4 regions of the Comamonas sp. CAH-2 genome follow, and region 3 is predicted to be linked to each of the others. Evidence: predicted binding sites of a transcription regulator. Region 3 holds the regulator's gene; each other region holds the start of a gene.
What was found. Region 3 encodes FNR, which switches genes on or off when oxygen is low (the NO sensors DNR and NnrR bind a similar motif). Its sites were predicted from a motif close to TTGATNNNNATCAA; they were not measured.

Region 1 (4,161 bases), on a different contig from region 3:
GCAGTTCAACATCAAGAGCGTGGAAGTGCCCAAGTCCTGCACCAGCTTCACCATGACCTTGAAGCACACCGGCAAGATGTCCAAGTCCACCATGGGCCACAACATCGTGCTGGCCACCACGGCCGACACCAACGCCGCGGCCGCCGATGGCCTGAAGGCCGGCGCGGCCAACGAGTACGTCAAGCCCGGCGATGCGCGCGTGCTGGCGTTCACCAAGATGATCGGCGGCGGCGAGACCACCTCGGTGAACCTGGACGTCGCCAAGCTCAAGGCCGGCACCGAGTACACCTACTTCTGCTCCTTCCCGGGCCACTCCTTCATCATGCGCGGCGTGCTCAAGCTGGGCAGCTGAGCGGCGCACCTCACAGAAGGTGGGCCTGCAGCCCGGCGCCCGGCTTTTTTCCGGCCCGGGCTTGGGCACAATCGCAGCAGCCACTTTGCACAGACCGCCATGTTCCAGTACCACACGATTCCTGTCACCGCCTTCCAGCAAAACTGCTCCCTGGTCTGGTGCGACCAGACGCTGGAGGCGGCGGTGATCGACCCCGGTGGCGACATCGACGTCATCGAGTGGGAGCTGGAGCGCCTGGGCCTGCAGCTCAAGGCCATCTGGCTGACGCACGCCCACATCGACCATGCCGGCGCCGTGGCCGAACTGGCGCGCAAGCGCCAGCTGGACATCATCGGCCCGCACGAGGGCGACCGCTTCTGGATCGCCGGCCTGCCCCAGCAGGGCGCCATGTTCGGCTTTCCCCCGGCCGAACCGTTCGAGCCCACGCGCTGGCTGCACGACGGCGACACCGTGGCCATCGGCCAGGAGGTGCTGCAGGTGCGCCACTGCCCGGGCCACACGCCGGGCCACGTGGTCTTCCACGCCCCGCAGGCCGAGCGCTGCTTCGTCGGCGACGTGCTGTTTGCCGGCAGCATCGGTCGCACCGACTTTCCCCAGGGCAACCACCAGCAGCTGATCGACTCCATCGTCCAGCGTCTGTGGCCCATGGGCGATCAGACCGTGTTCATCCCCGGCCACGGCCCGGAAAGCAGCTTCGGGCGTGAACGCCAGACCAACCCCTACGTCGGCAACACCTGATGGGCGCCACGGCGCGCCATTGCTTGCGGTTGCTGGTTGTGGCCGCGGTGATCGGTCTGCTGGTCGTGCCCGCCCTGGCGGCCGGCTGGGCCGCGTGGCAGGGGCAGCCGTGGGTCATGGACTGGCCGCAGTCCCTGCGCCACGCGGCGGTGCTGGGCGCCGTGTTCTGCGGGTTGCGCCTGCTGCTGGCGGGGGCCGGGTGGCTGCTGCGCGCCGTGCTGCGCAGCTACTAAGGTGTACCGAAGTTGGAATGAAAACCAGCGCTGGCGCTCATCCTGTTTGCGCAGAAAGCTCACTTTTCTGATGTTTTCTCGCGCTCGCCAGTGCGGCAGGGCCCGTGCCGGTCGGCGGTGCGCGGGCGTCCGCGAGCAGGTGCGGGCCCGTGAAATTCTTGACGCGGATCAAATCTCGCGCAGAACGCATACGGGTTAATACCTAAGTCTCCCTGCAAGAACTAGCATGGTTGCATCACGTAACGATGCATTGCTTGCGAGGAGTTCCTATGGCGTCTACGCCCGCACCCGAAACCGGTCCCATCACCTCCAGACCGGAACCCGATTCCAATAAAAAACTCGCCTTCCTGCTGCTGGCCCTGGTGCTGTACGGCATCGTGCTGGCCCTGCCGCAGCCGGCCGGCCTCAGCGCCTCGGGCCAGGTGGCCCTGGGCCTGCTGGTGCTGGTCGTGGTGCTGTGGATCAGCGAATGCGTCTCGCCCGCCAACAGCGCGGTGATCCTGACCGGCGCCGCCGTGCTGGGGCTGATGGGCACCTCGCTGACCGAAGGTGGCAAGGTGATGAATTCCTCGGCCGCGCTGACCACCATGCTCAGCGGCTTCTCGTCGACCGCCGTGCTGCTGGTGGCGGCCGCGCTGTTCCTGGCCGTGGCGCTCAAGCACACCGGCCTGGACAAGCGGATTGCGCTGATCGTCATGAGCAAGATCGGCGTCTCGCCAGCCCGCCTGGTGCTGGGCGCGATGATCGTCGGCTTCGTGCTGGCCCTGTTCATCCCCTCGGCCACGGCCCGCGTGGGCGCCGTGATTCCGATCATGATCGGCATCACCGCCGCCCTGGGTCTGGCCGTGAACAGCTCGCTGGGTGCCACCCTGATGATCGTCACCGCCAGTGCCTGCTCCATCTTCAACATGGCGATCAAGACCGGCGCGGCGCAGAACATCATCAGCCTGAACTTCATGCAGCAGGCCTTTGGCCACAACATCACCTGGGGCCAGTGGTTCATCACGGCCCTGCCGTTCACCATCGGCATGTGCGTGGTGCTGTTCTTTGCCGCGATGTGGATCCTGCGTCCCCAGGTGCCCGCCGGCGAGGACATGACCGCCAAGCTGCGCCAGCAACTGGCCGAGCTGGGCCCGGTCAGCGGTTCCGAAAAGCGCCTGATGGCCGTGGCGGCACTGTTGCTGGTGATGTGGTCCACCGAGGGCATGCTGCACCCGTTTGACACCACCACCACCACCCAGATCGGCATTGCCCTGCTGCTGATGCCCAAGATCGGGGTGATGCACTGGTCGCAGGCCGAAAAGCTGGTGCCCTGGGGCACGATCGTGCTGTTCGCCGCCTCCATCTCGCTGGGCAACCTGCTGTCCAAGACCGGCGCCGCCGGCTGGCTGGCGCAGCAGACGCTGGGCCAGATGGGCCTGTCGGCCCTGCCCGTGGTGGGCGTGATTGCCGCGCTGTCGGTGTTCAGCATCGTGCTGCACCTGGGCTTTGCCTCGGCCACCGGCCTGGCCAGCACGCTGATCCCCATCATGATCGCCTTCACGCAGACCCTGCCCGTGAGCCCCGAAACCGCGTTTGGCATCGTCATGATCCAGAGCTTCGTGGTCTCCTTCGGCTTCATCCTGCCCACCAACGCGCCGCAGAACATGCTGTGCTACGGCACCAATGCCTTCAACACCGCGCAGTTCGCCAAGGTCGGCATCGTGGTCACGCTGGCCGGCCTGGGCCTGATCCTGCTGCTGTCCGCCACCCTGTGGCCCGCCATGGGGGTGCTGTAAATGGGGGCACGCATTGGCATCATCGGCGCCGGCCAGGTCGGTGCGGCCGCCGGCTACCTGCTGTCGGCCACGCCGGGCATCAGCCAGATCGTGCTGGTCGACCAGAACGAGGCCCGCGCCGCCGGTGAGGCGGCCGACATCGGCCATGCCGCCGCCTTTGGCACGGCCGCCCGCGTCAGCGAAGGCGACTACGCCGACCTGGCCGGGGCCTCGGTGGTGGTCATCACCGCCGGCGCCAGCCTCAAGCCCGGCCAGACGCGGCTGGAGCTGCTGCAGCAGAACCTGAAGATGACGGACACCATCATCGACCAGGTCCTGAAGGTGGCGCCCGACGCCGTGCTGCTGTTCGCCACCAACCCGGTGGACGTGATGCCCGCCATCGCCGTGCACCGCTACGGCCTGCCGCCGGGCCGCGCGATTGGCACCGGTTGCTCGCTGGACTCCATCCGCTTCCGCGACCGGCTGGCCGACTACCTGGGCGTGGCCTCGCAGTCCGTCCACGCCTATGTGCTGGGCGAGCACGGGGATTCGTCCGTGCCGCACTGGAGCAGCGCCCAGATCGCGGGCATGCCGGTGACGGAGTTTGCCGCCCAGCTGGGCCGGCCCATCGACGCCGCCATGCAGGCGCGGATTGCCGAGGACGTGCGCACCTCGGCCTACCGCATCAAGGCCGGCAAGGGCGTGTCCAACTTCGGCATCGGTGGCTGCATTGCGCGGCTGGTGAAGGCCATCGTCGCCGACGAACAGTCGGTGTTCGCCGTGTCCACCTGCATGCCCGAGTTGCTGGGCGTGCGCGACACCTGCGTGTCCCTGCCCCACCTGATCGGCGCGCGCGGGGCCTCGACCCCGTTCCTGCCCGGTTTGAATGCCCAGGAGACCGAGGCCCTGCGCGCTAGCGCGGCGCTGCTGGCCGGCACGATTGCCGACGGGCTGCAGTCCCTGCAGCGCTGAGCGCAGCCCCTGCGGCCGCGCCCGCAGACACCCCCCACGAAAAGGCCCGCAGATGCGGGCCTTTTTGTTCTGGATGGGGGCGTCGCGCTCAGCGGCGGCGGGCGGCCTC
Region 2 (4,161 bases), on a different contig from region 3:
GAAGAAGACGTCTTCTCCAAGAAAACCACCCGCGTGGCCGCCAGCACCGGTGCCAAGACCGTGGCCCCCAAGTACCGCGACCCCGCCACGGGCGCCACCTGGACCGGCCGCGGCAAGCCCCCACTGTGGATCGCCGGCCAGGACCGCCTGAACTTCCTGATCCAGGACCAACAAGCCGCCTGAACCGCGCACACCCCATCAAAAAAGCCCCGACAGCCAAGTGCTCCGGGGCTTTTTTGATTGCCAACCCCCATCCACCGATGGGGACCGCACTCCGCTACAGCCTGAAGACCTCCAAGGTGCGGCCCAAGATGGCGGCATTGCTGCTCATGCCCAGGGCGGACTGCGCCGATTCTTCGGCCTGGCGGGCATTGCCCTGGGTCACCGTGTCCAGATCGCGCAAGGCGGCATCCACCTGACCGATGCCGCTGGCCTGGTCGCGCGAGGCATCGCCAATCGCCCCCATCAGATCACTCACATGGGCCACAGCCTGCACCACCTCGGCGATGGTACGCCCGGCATCCTGCATCTTCTCCACCCCCTGCCCCATCTGCGTGTGCGAGTCCGAGATCAGCCGCCGGATTTCCCCCGCCGCCTGGGCACTGCTTTGCGCCAGGGCCCGCACTTCTCCGGCCACGACCGCGAAACCACGCCCTTGCTCGCCGGCGCGCGCGGCCTCCACCGCGGCATTCAGCGCCAAGATGTTGGTCTGGAACGCGATCGTCTCGATGGTGGCGATGATGCTGCCCATCTGCTGCGACGAACGGCGGATGCTCTCCACCAGGCTTTCCACGTGCTCCATGGCCTTGCCACCCTCGGACGCCAGCTGCGCACTCTTCTGGCTTTCCGCCATCACCTCCAGCGTGGTCTGCTGCGACTGCCCCAGCGCCTGGGCCAACACCTGCATGGTGCTGGCCGTTTCCTGCAGCTTGCCGGCCTGCACATCGGTGCGCTGCGCCAGGTGGGTGGCGCCCGCCGCAATCCCGTGCGACAGATCGGTGAAGCTGCCAATCTCATGCCGCGCATCGCCCACCACCGCGCGCAGGTTGATGTGAATCTGCTGCAAGCGCTCCATCAGCAAGGCCATGGGATGGCGCCCCGGCAACAAGGGCGGCAAGGGTTTGTTCAGCTGGCAGCCGGCCAGATCCGTGGCCAGCGCCTGCACCTGCGCAAACGGCTGGCTGACACGTGCATGCAAGCGCCACAGCGCCAATCCCATCCACGCCAACAACGCCAACGCCTGCACGGCCAGCTGCCACGGCTGGATCCAGCCCATCCAGGGGAAAATCAGGGCCAGCGCCAGCACCGGTGCCAGCATCCAGGCCATGCGCTGCGTGAAGGACAGGCGCTGCAGCTTGCCCAGGTGGTTGCGCCAGCCCTGGCGGCGCACATGACCGGCGTGCAGCGCCACCGAAGGCTGCGGTTGCCCCCGCTGGGCATGCAACTGCGCATACAGGGCCTCGGCCGACTGCACCTGCGCCCGCGTGGGCTTGGCCCGCACCGACATATAGCCCACGGGCCTGCCCTGGTGCACGATGGGCGTGACATGGGCTGCCACCCAGTAGAAGCTGCCGTCCTTGCGCCGGTTCTTGACCAGCCCCTTCCAGCTGCGACCATGGCCAATCGTGGACCACATGTCCTTGAAGGCCTCCGGCGGCATGTCCGGGTGACGCACCAGGTTGTGCGGCTGCCCCATCAATTCCTGCATGGTGTAGCCGCTGACGCGCTCGAAAGCGGCATTGCAGTGGGTGATGCGCCCCTGGCTGTCGGTGGTGGACATCAACAGCTCGTCCGCCGGGTAATCAAATTCTTGGTCCATCACGGAAAGGTTTTCGCGCATACACGTCGTTCTCAGAGACCCCGCACACGCACAAAATTGGTGCAAGGCATGGCTGGCGCCAGACAAAGGCGCGATCCTAAGTGCCTGCCACGGCCCCACGATGACAGTTTGACGTTAATTAACGCGGCGGCATCCAAGCCTTGTCCTGCGTGAAACAAAGCGCAGAAAGGGCTTGACCCGCTACCAAAAACATATCTACTTGCGCACGCTGCTTCTGGTGTTCTGTACCAAAGATCTTGCAAAAGCCGGCCAGGCCTGCGCTAGCCGCTATGCTTGGTGATTTATATGCACCAATGAAAAAGGCCTTGATCTGAAGATCAAGGCCTTTTCAAACTGGTCGGCGTGGCGGGATTCGAACTCGCGACCCCTTGCACCCCATGCAAGTGCGCTACCAGGCTGCGCTACACGCCGAAGCCTCAGATTATACCGCGGTTTTGACACCCACTTTTCCAAACACTGAGGATGCTTGGGAAGTGAAATGTGCCAGATGGGTATCTGGCACATTTTCGATAAATTGGTCGGCGTGGCGGGATTCGAACTCGCGACCCCTTGCACCCCATGCAAGTGCGCTACCAGGCTGCGCTACACGCCGAAGCCATGATTGTAATCCAGTTTTTGTAGCATCTGAGGCAAATCAGACGCCGCAAACCACAGATTTCAACCAGATCCTTTGAAATCAAGGACCTAGCCCTCCACTCAGCCCTGGATCTGCTCCTTGAGCTTGGTGCTGGCGTGGAAGGTCACCACACGGCGTGCATCGATGGGGATCAGCTCGCCGGTGCGCGGGTTGCGTCCGGGGCGCGGCGCCTTGGTGCGGATCTGGAAGTTGCCGAAGCCCGAGAGCTTGACCTCCTCGCCCTGCACCAGGCTTTGCGCGATCAGGTCAAAGTAGGCATCCACCATGTCCTTGGCCTCGCGCTTGCTCACGCCCAGTTGGTCAAACAGCAGATCGGCCAACTGGGCCTTGGTCAAGGCGCCCGCTGTGTCCACGTCGCTGTCCATCAGCACTTTGCTTGCTTCCATGGTCTGCCTCATCCGCGCAGGCGGGCCTGCACTTGGGTTTGCAAGGCGGCAATCGCCGCCTGCATGGCGGTGTCGATGTCCACGTCGGTCAGCGATGCATCATCGCGACCCAGGGTCAGGCGCACGGCCAGACTCTTCTCGTCCTGCGCCAGGCTGCCGGGTGCCGCTTCCTCACCGGCCTTGAGCTTCTTGGGACGGAACACGTCGAACAGCACGGCATGGCGCAGCATACCGCCGGGCACGCCCGCGGCAATCGCCTGCATCACCTGGGCATGGGTCACGGCCTCCTTGACTACCACGGCAATGTCGCGCTCCACCGCCTGGTGCTTGGCCACGGGGGCAAACACGGGCACCTGGCGGGCCAGCACGGCGTCCAGCTCCAGCTCGAACATCACCGGCGCCTGGGCCAGATCCCATTCCTGGCGCCACTGGGGATGCAGCTCGCCGACAAAGCCAATGGCCTGGCCGTCCAGCAGCACACGGGCGCAACGGCCGGGGTGCATGGCCGGGTGCTCGGCAGGCTCGAACACAGGCTTGAGCGGTGCCAGCAGCGCTTCCACATCGCCCTTGACGTCGTAGAAGTCGACCTTGGCATCCACACGGCCCCACTGCAGCTGCTCGGCCGCGCCATAGGCCAGGCCGGCCACGCGCATGGGCTGGAAGAAGCCCTTGACGGTGGTGTCGGAGTCGACCACGGACGCATCCTTGAAGAACACGCGGCCCAGTTCGAACACGCGCACACGCGGCGCCTTGCGGTCGACGTTGAACTTCAGCACCTGCATCAGCGAGCCGATCAGGCTGGAGCGCATCACGCTCAACTGGCTGGCAATCGGGTTCAACAGCTTGACGGGATCGTGGTTGCCCGCCAGCTCGGCTTCCCACTTGGCTTCCACGAACGAGAAGTTGATGGTTTCCTGGTAGCCCAGGCCGGCCAACGCATGGCGCACGGCGTAGGGGCTGCGGCGGTTTTCCGCGCGCAGCTTGGGCGCGATGGGCGCCAACGGCTTGGTGGTCGGCAGGTTGTCGTAGCCGATCATGCGCGCCACTTCCTCGATCAAATCCTCTTCCAGGTTGATGTCGAAGCGGAAGGTGGGTGCGGTGACCGAAATCACGCCTTCACTGGCCACGGTGGCTGGCAAGCCCAGGCCATTCAAGGCATCCAGGCATTGCTGCTGCGTCACGGCCATGCCGATGACTTTGGCCGCACGCGCCACGCGCAGTTGCACGGTCTTGGGCGCGGGCATGTTGGGCTGCTGGTCGTCCAGGGCGCCGACCTGTGTGTCGGGCGTGCCGCAGAT
Region 3 (4,161 bases):
CCTACCATGTGCAGGTGCATGGGCTCAACGGGATCGAACTGGTCGAGGGGGGCGAGGTTGAAGTGCTGCCCGCCCAGACGCGCGGCGTGGCCGTGCGGGTGCAGATCCCCTACGGGGTGGCGGAGCCCGGTTCGCACCACATCGTGTTCGATATCGATGCGCGCAGCGGCGAGGGTCGTGTGTCCGAAAAATCGGTGTTCGTGGTGCCGCGTTGATGGTGATTGCTGGTCTGGCGCACGCTGCCGTTGGGCATTGTGCGCAATGTGTGTTTATCTCTCAGAAAGTCTAGGATGTCTCAAGCTGAAATGAAGCCCGAAGTCTCGACCGCTCCCTGGTGGAAATTCGGCCATGTGTGGCTGGTGCTGGCAGGTCCTGCCATTGTGGTGGTGGCGGGCATTGTCACCTTGGTCATTGCCACGCGTGGCGCGGACCCGGTTGTGGACCCCGACTATTACCAGAAGGGCGTGAACATCAACGAGCAATTGCGCAACCCGGACAAAAGCCATGCGCCTGCGCACGCGGTGCGCAACCATGCCGCCACCCCTGCGGACGATTTGCCCAACCTGGCACCCAAGTGATGCGGCGTGCTGACAGGCCGTTTGTGCTGTTCTCGGCAGCACGGGGGGCATGACCGCGCAGAGGGGATTGGCTTAAAACATAGCTGCTGGCGCATGTAATCAGTAGGTTTCAAATAGAAAATTATTTGAAATTCAATGGAATCAAGCGCTGGCAGCTATGTTTTTTTATTCAGTGTTTGTCCCACAACCAGGGTGCAGTGCCTGTGGACACAATTTATGCACAACCCCTTGCGAAGGAGTGCTTTTATGTGGACACGACGCTGGATGTGGATTGGCTGGCCGGCCTTTGTGGCGGCCGGCGTGATGGAGATGCTGGTTTTCGCGGCGTTTGACCCGCACGACATGCTGTGGATGGGGCAGGCGGTGGAGTTGTCGCGCACGGCCATCTACACCCTGGCATTCTTTGCGTTCTGGGCGGTCTTCGCCGTGGCCGGCTGGATGACCATGGTGCTGGCCCTGCCCAGCGCCGCGGTCAATGCCCAAGCCCAGGCGCCGTCGGCCGGGCTTGGTGATCCCGAGCGGCTGCAAGCCTGCTATCCCAACAACGCGTGAAGTAAAAAGGCCTCCCTGCAAATCCAGAGAGGCCTTTTTTCGTGTACCTGCGCTGAGGCAGCGGCAGGTGGTTACTTGTTGCAGTCCTGGTGGCTGTTGACCAAGCGTTGCAGCGCGGCAGTATCCAGAATGCGCACGTGGCGCTGTTTGACTTCCACCATGCCTTCTTCGACGAACTTCGAGAAAGTGCGGCTGACCGTCTCCAGCTTCAGGCCCAGGTAGCTGCCGATCTCTTCGCGCGTCATGCGCAGCACCAGTTCCGACGACGAGAAGCCGCGTGCGTGCAGGCGCTGCACCAGATTTAGGATGAAGGCCGCCAGGCGTTCTTCGGCGCGCATGCTGCCCAGCAGCAGCATCACACCGTGCTCGCGCACGATTTCGCGGCTCATGACCTTGTGCACGTGGGTCTGCAGGGCCGTCACTTCGCGCGACACCTCCTCCAGCCCGTCAAACGGCATCACGCACACTTCGGCATCTTCCAGGGCCACCGCATCGCAGGTGTGGTGGTCATGCACGATGCCATCCAGGCCAATGATCTCGCCGGCCATCTGGAAGCCTGTCACCTGGTCGCGACCATCTTCGGTAGCCACGCAGGTCTTGAAAAAGCCTGTGCGGATGGCATACAGCGATGTGAAGGGCTCCCCGTTGCGGAACAGGGTGCCGCCGCGCTTGACCTTGCGGCGGGTGGCCACAATTTCGTCGATGCGCTGCAACTGCTGCTCACTCAGCCCCACAGGCATGCACAGCTCGCGCAGGTTGCAGTTGGAACAGGTGACTTTGATGGTTGGAGGGGTCATGTACTCGGACGCGGCGTGGTGCAGGCATTCTTGCGGGTCACGCGGTGCGTTAAAGGTCGGTAAAAAAGAAGCTGTTACAACTGGGATTGCGGTGAATGATGCTTGTCAAAATTGTGGCATTGCTTGATCGCAGACCTCTTGATTCACGTCAAGGATGGTTGCGGGCCATTGGTGCACAGTCTAACAATCAAGGAAAAAAGATTCATGACTGTCGTCACACCCGAACTCCTGCGTCGTTACGACGTACCTGGTCCACGCTATACCTCTTACCCCACAGCAGACAGGTTTGTGGAAGCGTTTGGTGATAGCGACTATATCTTGGCTCTGAAGCAACGCAAAGTCGCTGCGGCTGCCAAGCAGCCGATGTCGCTGTATGTGCACATCCCGTTTTGCGAATCGCTGTGCTATTACTGCGCGTGCAACAAGATCGTGACCAAGCACCATGAGCGTGCTGCCACGTACATGCGCTATCTGGAGCGCGAGGTCGATCTGCACCTGCAGCACTGCGGGCGGGGGCAGGTGGTCAGCCAGTTCCATGTCGGCGGAGGAACGCCCACGTTCCTGTCCGATGACGAGCTGCGTGAGCTGTGGCAGATGCTGCGCGAGCGTTTCGCCTTTGATCCTGCTGGCGAGTATTCCATCGAGGTGGACCCGCGCACGGTGACGCGCGAGCGCCTGGCTGTGCTCAAGGAAGTTGGCTTCAACCGCCTGAGTTTCGGCGTGCAGGACTTCGATCCCGATGTGCAAAAGGCCGTGCACCGCGAGCAGCCCGCCGAGCAGGTGTTCGATCTGGTGGCCGCTGCGCGCGAATTGGGATTCCAGTCCATCAATGTGGACCTGATTTATGGCCTGCCCAAGCAGAACGCGCAATCGTTTGCGCGCACGCTGCAACAGGTGGCACAGCTGCGCCCGGATCGCATTGCCTTGTATGCGTACGCCCACTTGCCCGAGCGTTTCAAGGCCCAGCGCCGCATCCTGCAGCAGGACTTGCCACCTGCGCCAGACAAGGTGAACATGCTCTCGGCGGCCATCGCCAGTTTCATTGATGCGGGCTACGTGTATGTGGGCATGGACCACTTTGCCTTGCCTGAGGATGCGCTGGCAGTGGCCAAGCGCCAGGGGCGACTGCATCGCAACTTCCAGGGCTACAGCACCCAGCCGGATTGCGATCTGATTGCGCTGGGGGTTTCGGCGATCGGCCGCGTAGGCGCCACCTACAGCCAGAACGCCAAGACGCTGGAAGAGTATTACGACCTGCTGGACCAGGGACGCCTGCCCGTGGTGCGCGGTCTGGCGCTGACGCGCGATGACTTGATCCGCCGCGCCGTGATCATGACCATCATGTGCCAGGGCGAGGTGCTGTTCGAGTCGATCAACAACGCATGGCTGATCGACTTCCCGCAGTATTTCGCGGCGGAAATCGCTGCACTCGAAAGCCAGCAAGAAGAAGGCCTGGTGGAAATCCAGGACGACTGCATCAAGGTGACCGAGAAGGGGTGGTTCTTCGTGCGCGGCGTCGCCCTGGTGTTTGACCGTTATTTGCAGGCAGACCGCAACCGGGCCAGGTTTTCGCGGATCATCTGATCCTTATGGCGCTTTCTCTGCTTTGGACGGCATTTTTCATGGGGCTCGTGGGTGGGCCCCATTGTCTTGCCATGTGTGCCGCACCCTGCCATGCCGTCATCCAGGGGCAGGCCCATGCCGTGCGCCTGCATGCCGGCGCCGCTGTGGCGTCGTCCCGCGGCGTGCCTGGCTGGGCGGCCCTGCAATTCCACACCGGGCGTTTGCTGGGTTACGGCATGCTGGGGGCGGTGGCCGCCCTGGCGATGGAGCAGGTGGCTTGGTTCTCTGACCGTACCTCCTTGCTGCACCCGGTGTGGGTGCTGATGCATCTGCTGATTCTGGCCTGGGGTTTGCTCATGGTGTTTCAGGGACAGCAGCCGGCATGGCTGGAGCGCGCTGGCCGTGCGGCCTGGGCCAAGGTCCAACCCGTGCTGGCGTTGCCCGGCGGGGGGCTGCTGGCGGGTATTGCGTGGGCGCTGATGCCATGCGGCCTGCTTTATTCCGCCGTGCTGGTGGCCGCCCTGAGTGGTGGTGCTGTGGCAGGGGCTGGCAGCATGGTGGCGTTTGCCGTGGGGGGCGGGTTGTGGCTGTGGTTGGCACCGTACGCGTGGCGCTGGCTCAGTGGGCGGGTGCGCCGCTGGCGGGCAGAGTGGGGCACCCGCGTGGCCGGT
Region 4 (4,161 bases), on a different contig from region 3:
GCACGGCCAGGCGCTGGAGGTGGTGCATGAATTCGGGCGTGACCACCATCTGGCACTGTTGACGACCCCGCGCATCCAGGGCGGCCGCCCGGAGGCGACCGAATGCCTGTGCATTGCCGGTCGCCTGCAGCGAGCGGTGGGCACGTTCATCGACCAGCAGGGCGATGTGGCCCTGTACTTCACCATCCTGCACCTGCAGGTGGCTGTGGACGACGATCTGGCGCTGAACTGAGGGCACGGCCGAGTCCCGGCGCTGATACCGTGCCTGCCACCGTGGAGCGTACCGTCCGGGCCCAGGCGGCTTGCCCTCAGCGCCAGGCCACTGGCATGGCGCTCACAGGGCGTACGCGCTACCGTGGCTGGGCACGACCACCTCGCTGGTGCCCCAGCCCTGTTGCTGGCGCAGTGCCGAGGCCAGTGCCTGCGAGGCCTGGGCCTCGCCATGGATGACATAGGCCTTGGCCGGTGGCCGTTCAAAAGCCCGTGCCCAGTCCAGCAGCGCCCGTTGGTCGGCGTGGGCCGAGAAGCCGCCCAGGGTGTGGACCGTGGCCTGGACCTCGATGTCGTCGCCCAGCAGGCGCACATGGCGTTCGCCATCGACCAGCCGCCGCCCCAGTGTGCCCTGGGCCTGGAAGCCGGCAATCACCACGGCGCATTCGCGGCGTCCCAGGTTCTGGTGCAGGTGGTGGATCACCCGCCCGGCATCGCACATGCCGCTGGCCGAGATGATGACGGCCCCGGACCGCACGCGCGTCAGCTTGATCGAGTCCTGGACATCGCTCACGAAATGGATGCGCAGCTGCTGGGTCAGCTGCTTGGCCTGCGCAAACAGCTCGCGGGCTTCGTCGTCAAACAGGGTGAAATGCTTGCGGGTGACTTCCGTGGCGGCAATCGCCATCGGCGAGTCGATGAAGATGTCCAGCGGCCCCAGCCGCCCCTGCGAGGACAGCTTCAGGAATTCATAGATCAGCTCCTGGGTGCGGCCGACGGCGAAGGCGGGAATCACCACATTGCCCTTGGCGACCGTGCGCTGGACCACCTCGACCAGCTCGTCGAGCGTGGACGGCATGTCCTTGTGCAGGCGGTCGCCATAGGTGGACTCGATCAGCAGCACATCGGCACTGTCAATCGGCGTGGGGTCGCGCAGGATGGGCCGCCCCGGCTGCCCCAGGTCGCCGCTGGCCACCAGCTTGCGGGTGCGCCCCTGCTCGTCGGTGAGCCAGACTTCCAGGATGGCCGAGCCCAGGATGTGCCCCGCGTCACGAAAGCGCACCTTGGCCGAGGCATGCGGTGAGAACTCGGTGTCGTAGTCCACGGTGTGGAACAGCCGCAGGCAGTGGTTCACATCGCGCAGCGTGTACAGCGGTGGCATTATCTTGTGGTGGCGGTGCCGCCCGTTGGGCTTGCTGGCCCGCTGGGTGCTGCGTTCAAAATCCGTTTCCTGGATGTGGGCGCTGTCCTTGAGCAGGACGTCGACCAGGTCCAGGGTGGCCGGCGTGGTGAAGATTGGCCCGTTGAAGCCCTGCATGGCCAGCCGCGGCAGCATGCCGCTGTGGTCGATGTGCGCATGGGTCAGCAGCACAAAATCGATGCGTCGCGGGTCGAAGGCAAAGGGTTCGTAATTGCGTTCCCGGGCTTCGCGATTGCCCTGAACCATGCCGCAATCAATCAGGAAACGGCAGTCCGCCGCCTCCACCAGAAAACACGATCCCGTGACTTGCTGGGCGGCACCATGAAAAGTGATCTGCATGAATGAGGATCCGGGCCTGTCCCTGTGTTACAGGAGAGCACACCACCCTCGGACAGGCCTGTGCAGCGGTGGTGCACAGGTCCACCATACGCCAGAAACGGAGGGCAGTTCAAGCCAGGCGCGGTGCGTGGCCCGCTGTGGCAGCCTGGCTTGATACAGGGCAAACCGCGCGCTGCCTGGCACCGTAGGTGTACGCTGCCAAGAAAAAGCGCCCCGAAGGGCGCGGCAGGAGCGGGGCAGCGCTGGGGCCGGTGCCCCAGTGTGGTGTCTCACTTCTTCAGGTCAAAGCGGTCCAGTTCCATGACCTTGGTCCAGGCGGCCACGAAGTCGTGGATGAACTTGCTGCTGGAACCTGCTTCGGCATACACCTCGGCCAGTGCGCGCAGGATGGCGTTGGAGCCAAACACCAGGTCCACACGGGTACCGGTCCACTTCTTGGCGCCGGTCTTGCGGCACACGCCTTCGTAGGTGCCATCGTCCAGCGCCTTCCACTGGGTGCCCATGTCCAGCAGGTTGACGAAGAAATCGTTCGTCAGCTTGCCGGGTGTCGCGGTCAGCACACCGTGCTCACTGCCATCGGTGTTGATGTTGATGGCACGCAGGCCGCCGAGCAGCACCGTCATTTCGGGGGCGGTCAGCGTCAGCAGTTGTGCCTTGTCGATCAGCAAGGCCTCGGCAGGCGCTGCGAACGCCTGCTTCTGGAAGTTGCGGAAGCCATCGGCCACAGGCTCCAGCACATCGAACGATGCGGCATCGGTTTGCTCGGCACTGGCGTCGGTGCGACCGGGGGTGAACGGTACCGAGATCTGCGTGCCGGCATCGGCGGCGGCCTGTTCCACACCGGCGCAGCCACCCAGCACGATCAGGTCGGCCAAGGAGATGCGCTTGTCGCCCTCGGCAGCTTTGTTGAACTCGCGCTGGATGCCTTCCAGCACGGCCAGGACCTTGGCCAGCTGCACAGGGTGGTTGACGGCCCAGTCCCTTTGCGGGGCCAGGCGGATGCGGGCCCCGTTGGCGCCGCCGCGCATGTCCGAACCCCGGAAGGTCGAAGCCGCGGCCCAGGCCGTGCCCACCAGTTCCTGCACGCTCAGGCCGGAGGCCAGCAGCTTGGCCTTCAGTGCGGCCACGTCGGCGGCATTCACCAGCGGGTGGTTGACGGCGGGCACAGGGTCCTGCCAGACCAGCTCTTCCTTGGGCACTTCGGGGCCCAGGTAGCGTGCACGCGGGCCCATGTCGCGGTGGGTCAGCTTGAACCAGGCGCGGGCAAAGGCTTCGGCAAAAGCCTGGGGATTTTCCAGGAAGCGGCGCGAAATCTTTTCGTAGGCCGGGTCCATGCGCAGCGACAGGTCGGTGGTCAGCATGGTGGGCTTCTTGTTGGGTCCACCATGGGCGTCGGGGATGACGTCACCGGCATCCTTGGCCACCCACTGGATGGCGCCGGCGGGGCTGTGGGTCTTGACCCACTCGTACTTGAACAGGTTCTCGAAGAAGTAGTTGCTCCACTGTGCGGGGGTTTGCGTCCAGGTCACTTCCAGGCCGGAGGTGATGGTGTCGCCACCGTGGCCGCTGCCAAAGCTGCTGGCCCAACCCAGGCCCTGGGCTTCCAGGCCGGAAGCCTCGGGGTCGGTGCCGACGTGGCTGGCTGGCCCTGCGCCGTGGGTCTTGCCGAAGGTGTGACCACCGGCGATCAGGGCGACGGTCTCTTCATCGTCCATGGCCATGCGGGCAAAGGTCTCGCGGATGTCGCGGGCGGCCGACAGTGGGTCGCCATTGCCGTCCGGGCCTTCGGGGTTGACGTAGATCAGGCCCATCTGCACCGCAGCCAGCGGGTTCTCCAGATCGCGGTCACCGCTGTAGCGGCTGTTGGGTTTGTCGCTGGTGGCCAGCCATTCCTTTTCCGCACCCCAGTACACATCCTGATCGGGTTCCCAGGTGTCGACGCGACCACCGGCAAAACCGAACGTGCGAAAGCCCATGGTCTCCAGTGCGACGTTGCCGCACAGGATCATCAGATCGCCCCAGGAAATCTTGTTGCCGTATTTCTGCTTGATGGGCCACAGCAGGCGGCGCGACTTGTCGATGTTGACGTTGTCAGGCCAGCTGTTCAGCGGGGCGAAGCGTTGCTGGCCGCGTCCAGCACCTCCACGGCCATCCTGCATGCGGTAGGTGCCGGCGGCGTGCCAGGCCATGCGGATGAACTGGGGACCATAGTGGCCGAAGTCGGCAGGCCACCAGTCCTGGGAGTCGGTCATCAGCGCGCGCAGGTCGCGCTTGAGGCCCTCGTAGTCCAGTTGCTGGAAGGCTTGTGCATAGTCGAAGCCTTCGTCCATGGGGTTGCTTTTGGCGGAGTGTTGGCTCAGCAGATCCACGCGCAGCTGGTTCGGCCACCAGTCACGGTTGGTGGTGCCACC

Region 1: FYM52_RS11005 (DASS family sodium-coupled anion symporter) is a predicted target of FNR. The motif match lies at 1,482-1,495, and genes of this name have one in related genera.
Region 2: FYM52_RS09125 (PAS domain-containing methyl-accepting chemotaxis protein) is a predicted target of FNR. The motif match lies at 1,949-1,962, and genes of this name have one in related genera.
Region 4: FYM52_RS00970 (MBL fold metallo-hydrolase RNA specificity domain-containing protein) is a predicted target of FNR. The motif match lies at 1,901-1,914, and genes of this name have one in related genera.

Annotation. Positions count from the first base shown of each region.
Region 1 is NZ_VSWF01000017.1:31,420-35,580, reverse strand. It holds gene azu (azurin) at 1-352, shown strand, start outside; gene FYM52_RS11015 (MBL fold metallo-hydrolase) at 452-1,090, shown strand; gene FYM52_RS11010 (hypothetical protein) at 1,114-1,323, shown strand; gene FYM52_RS11005 (DASS family sodium-coupled anion symporter) at 1,593-3,101, shown strand; gene FYM52_RS11000 (lactate dehydrogenase) at 3,102-4,052, shown strand; gene FYM52_RS10995 (M48 family metallopeptidase) at 4,141-4,161, opposite strand, start outside.
Region 2 is NZ_VSWF01000012.1:9,651-13,811, reverse strand. It holds gene FYM52_RS09130 (H-NS histone family protein) at 1-183, shown strand, start outside; gene FYM52_RS09125 (PAS domain-containing methyl-accepting chemotaxis protein) at 278-1,819, opposite strand; tRNA gene FYM52_RS09120 (tRNA-Pro) at 2,175-2,251, opposite strand; tRNA gene FYM52_RS09115 (tRNA-Pro) at 2,356-2,432, opposite strand; gene FYM52_RS09110 (integration host factor subunit alpha) at 2,537-2,863, opposite strand; gene pheT (phenylalanine--tRNA ligase subunit beta) at 2,872-4,161, opposite strand, start outside.
Region 3 is NZ_VSWF01000042.1:4,751-8,911, reverse strand. It holds gene ccoG (cytochrome c oxidase accessory protein CcoG) at 1-215, shown strand, start outside; gene FYM52_RS16495 (FixH family protein) at 291-578, shown strand; gene FYM52_RS16490 (hypothetical protein) at 825-1,130, shown strand; gene fnr (fumarate/nitrate reduction transcriptional regulator Fnr) at 1,202-1,927, opposite strand; gene hemN (oxygen-independent coproporphyrinogen III oxidase) at 2,132-3,511, shown strand; gene FYM52_RS16475 (sulfite exporter TauE/SafE family protein) at 3,517-4,161, shown strand, end outside.
Region 4 is NZ_VSWF01000001.1:215,932-220,092, forward strand. It holds gene FYM52_RS00965 (DUF6882 domain-containing protein) at 1-232, shown strand, start outside; gene FYM52_RS00970 (MBL fold metallo-hydrolase RNA specificity domain-containing protein) at 335-1,750, opposite strand; gene katG (catalase/peroxidase HPI) at 2,020-4,161, opposite strand, start outside.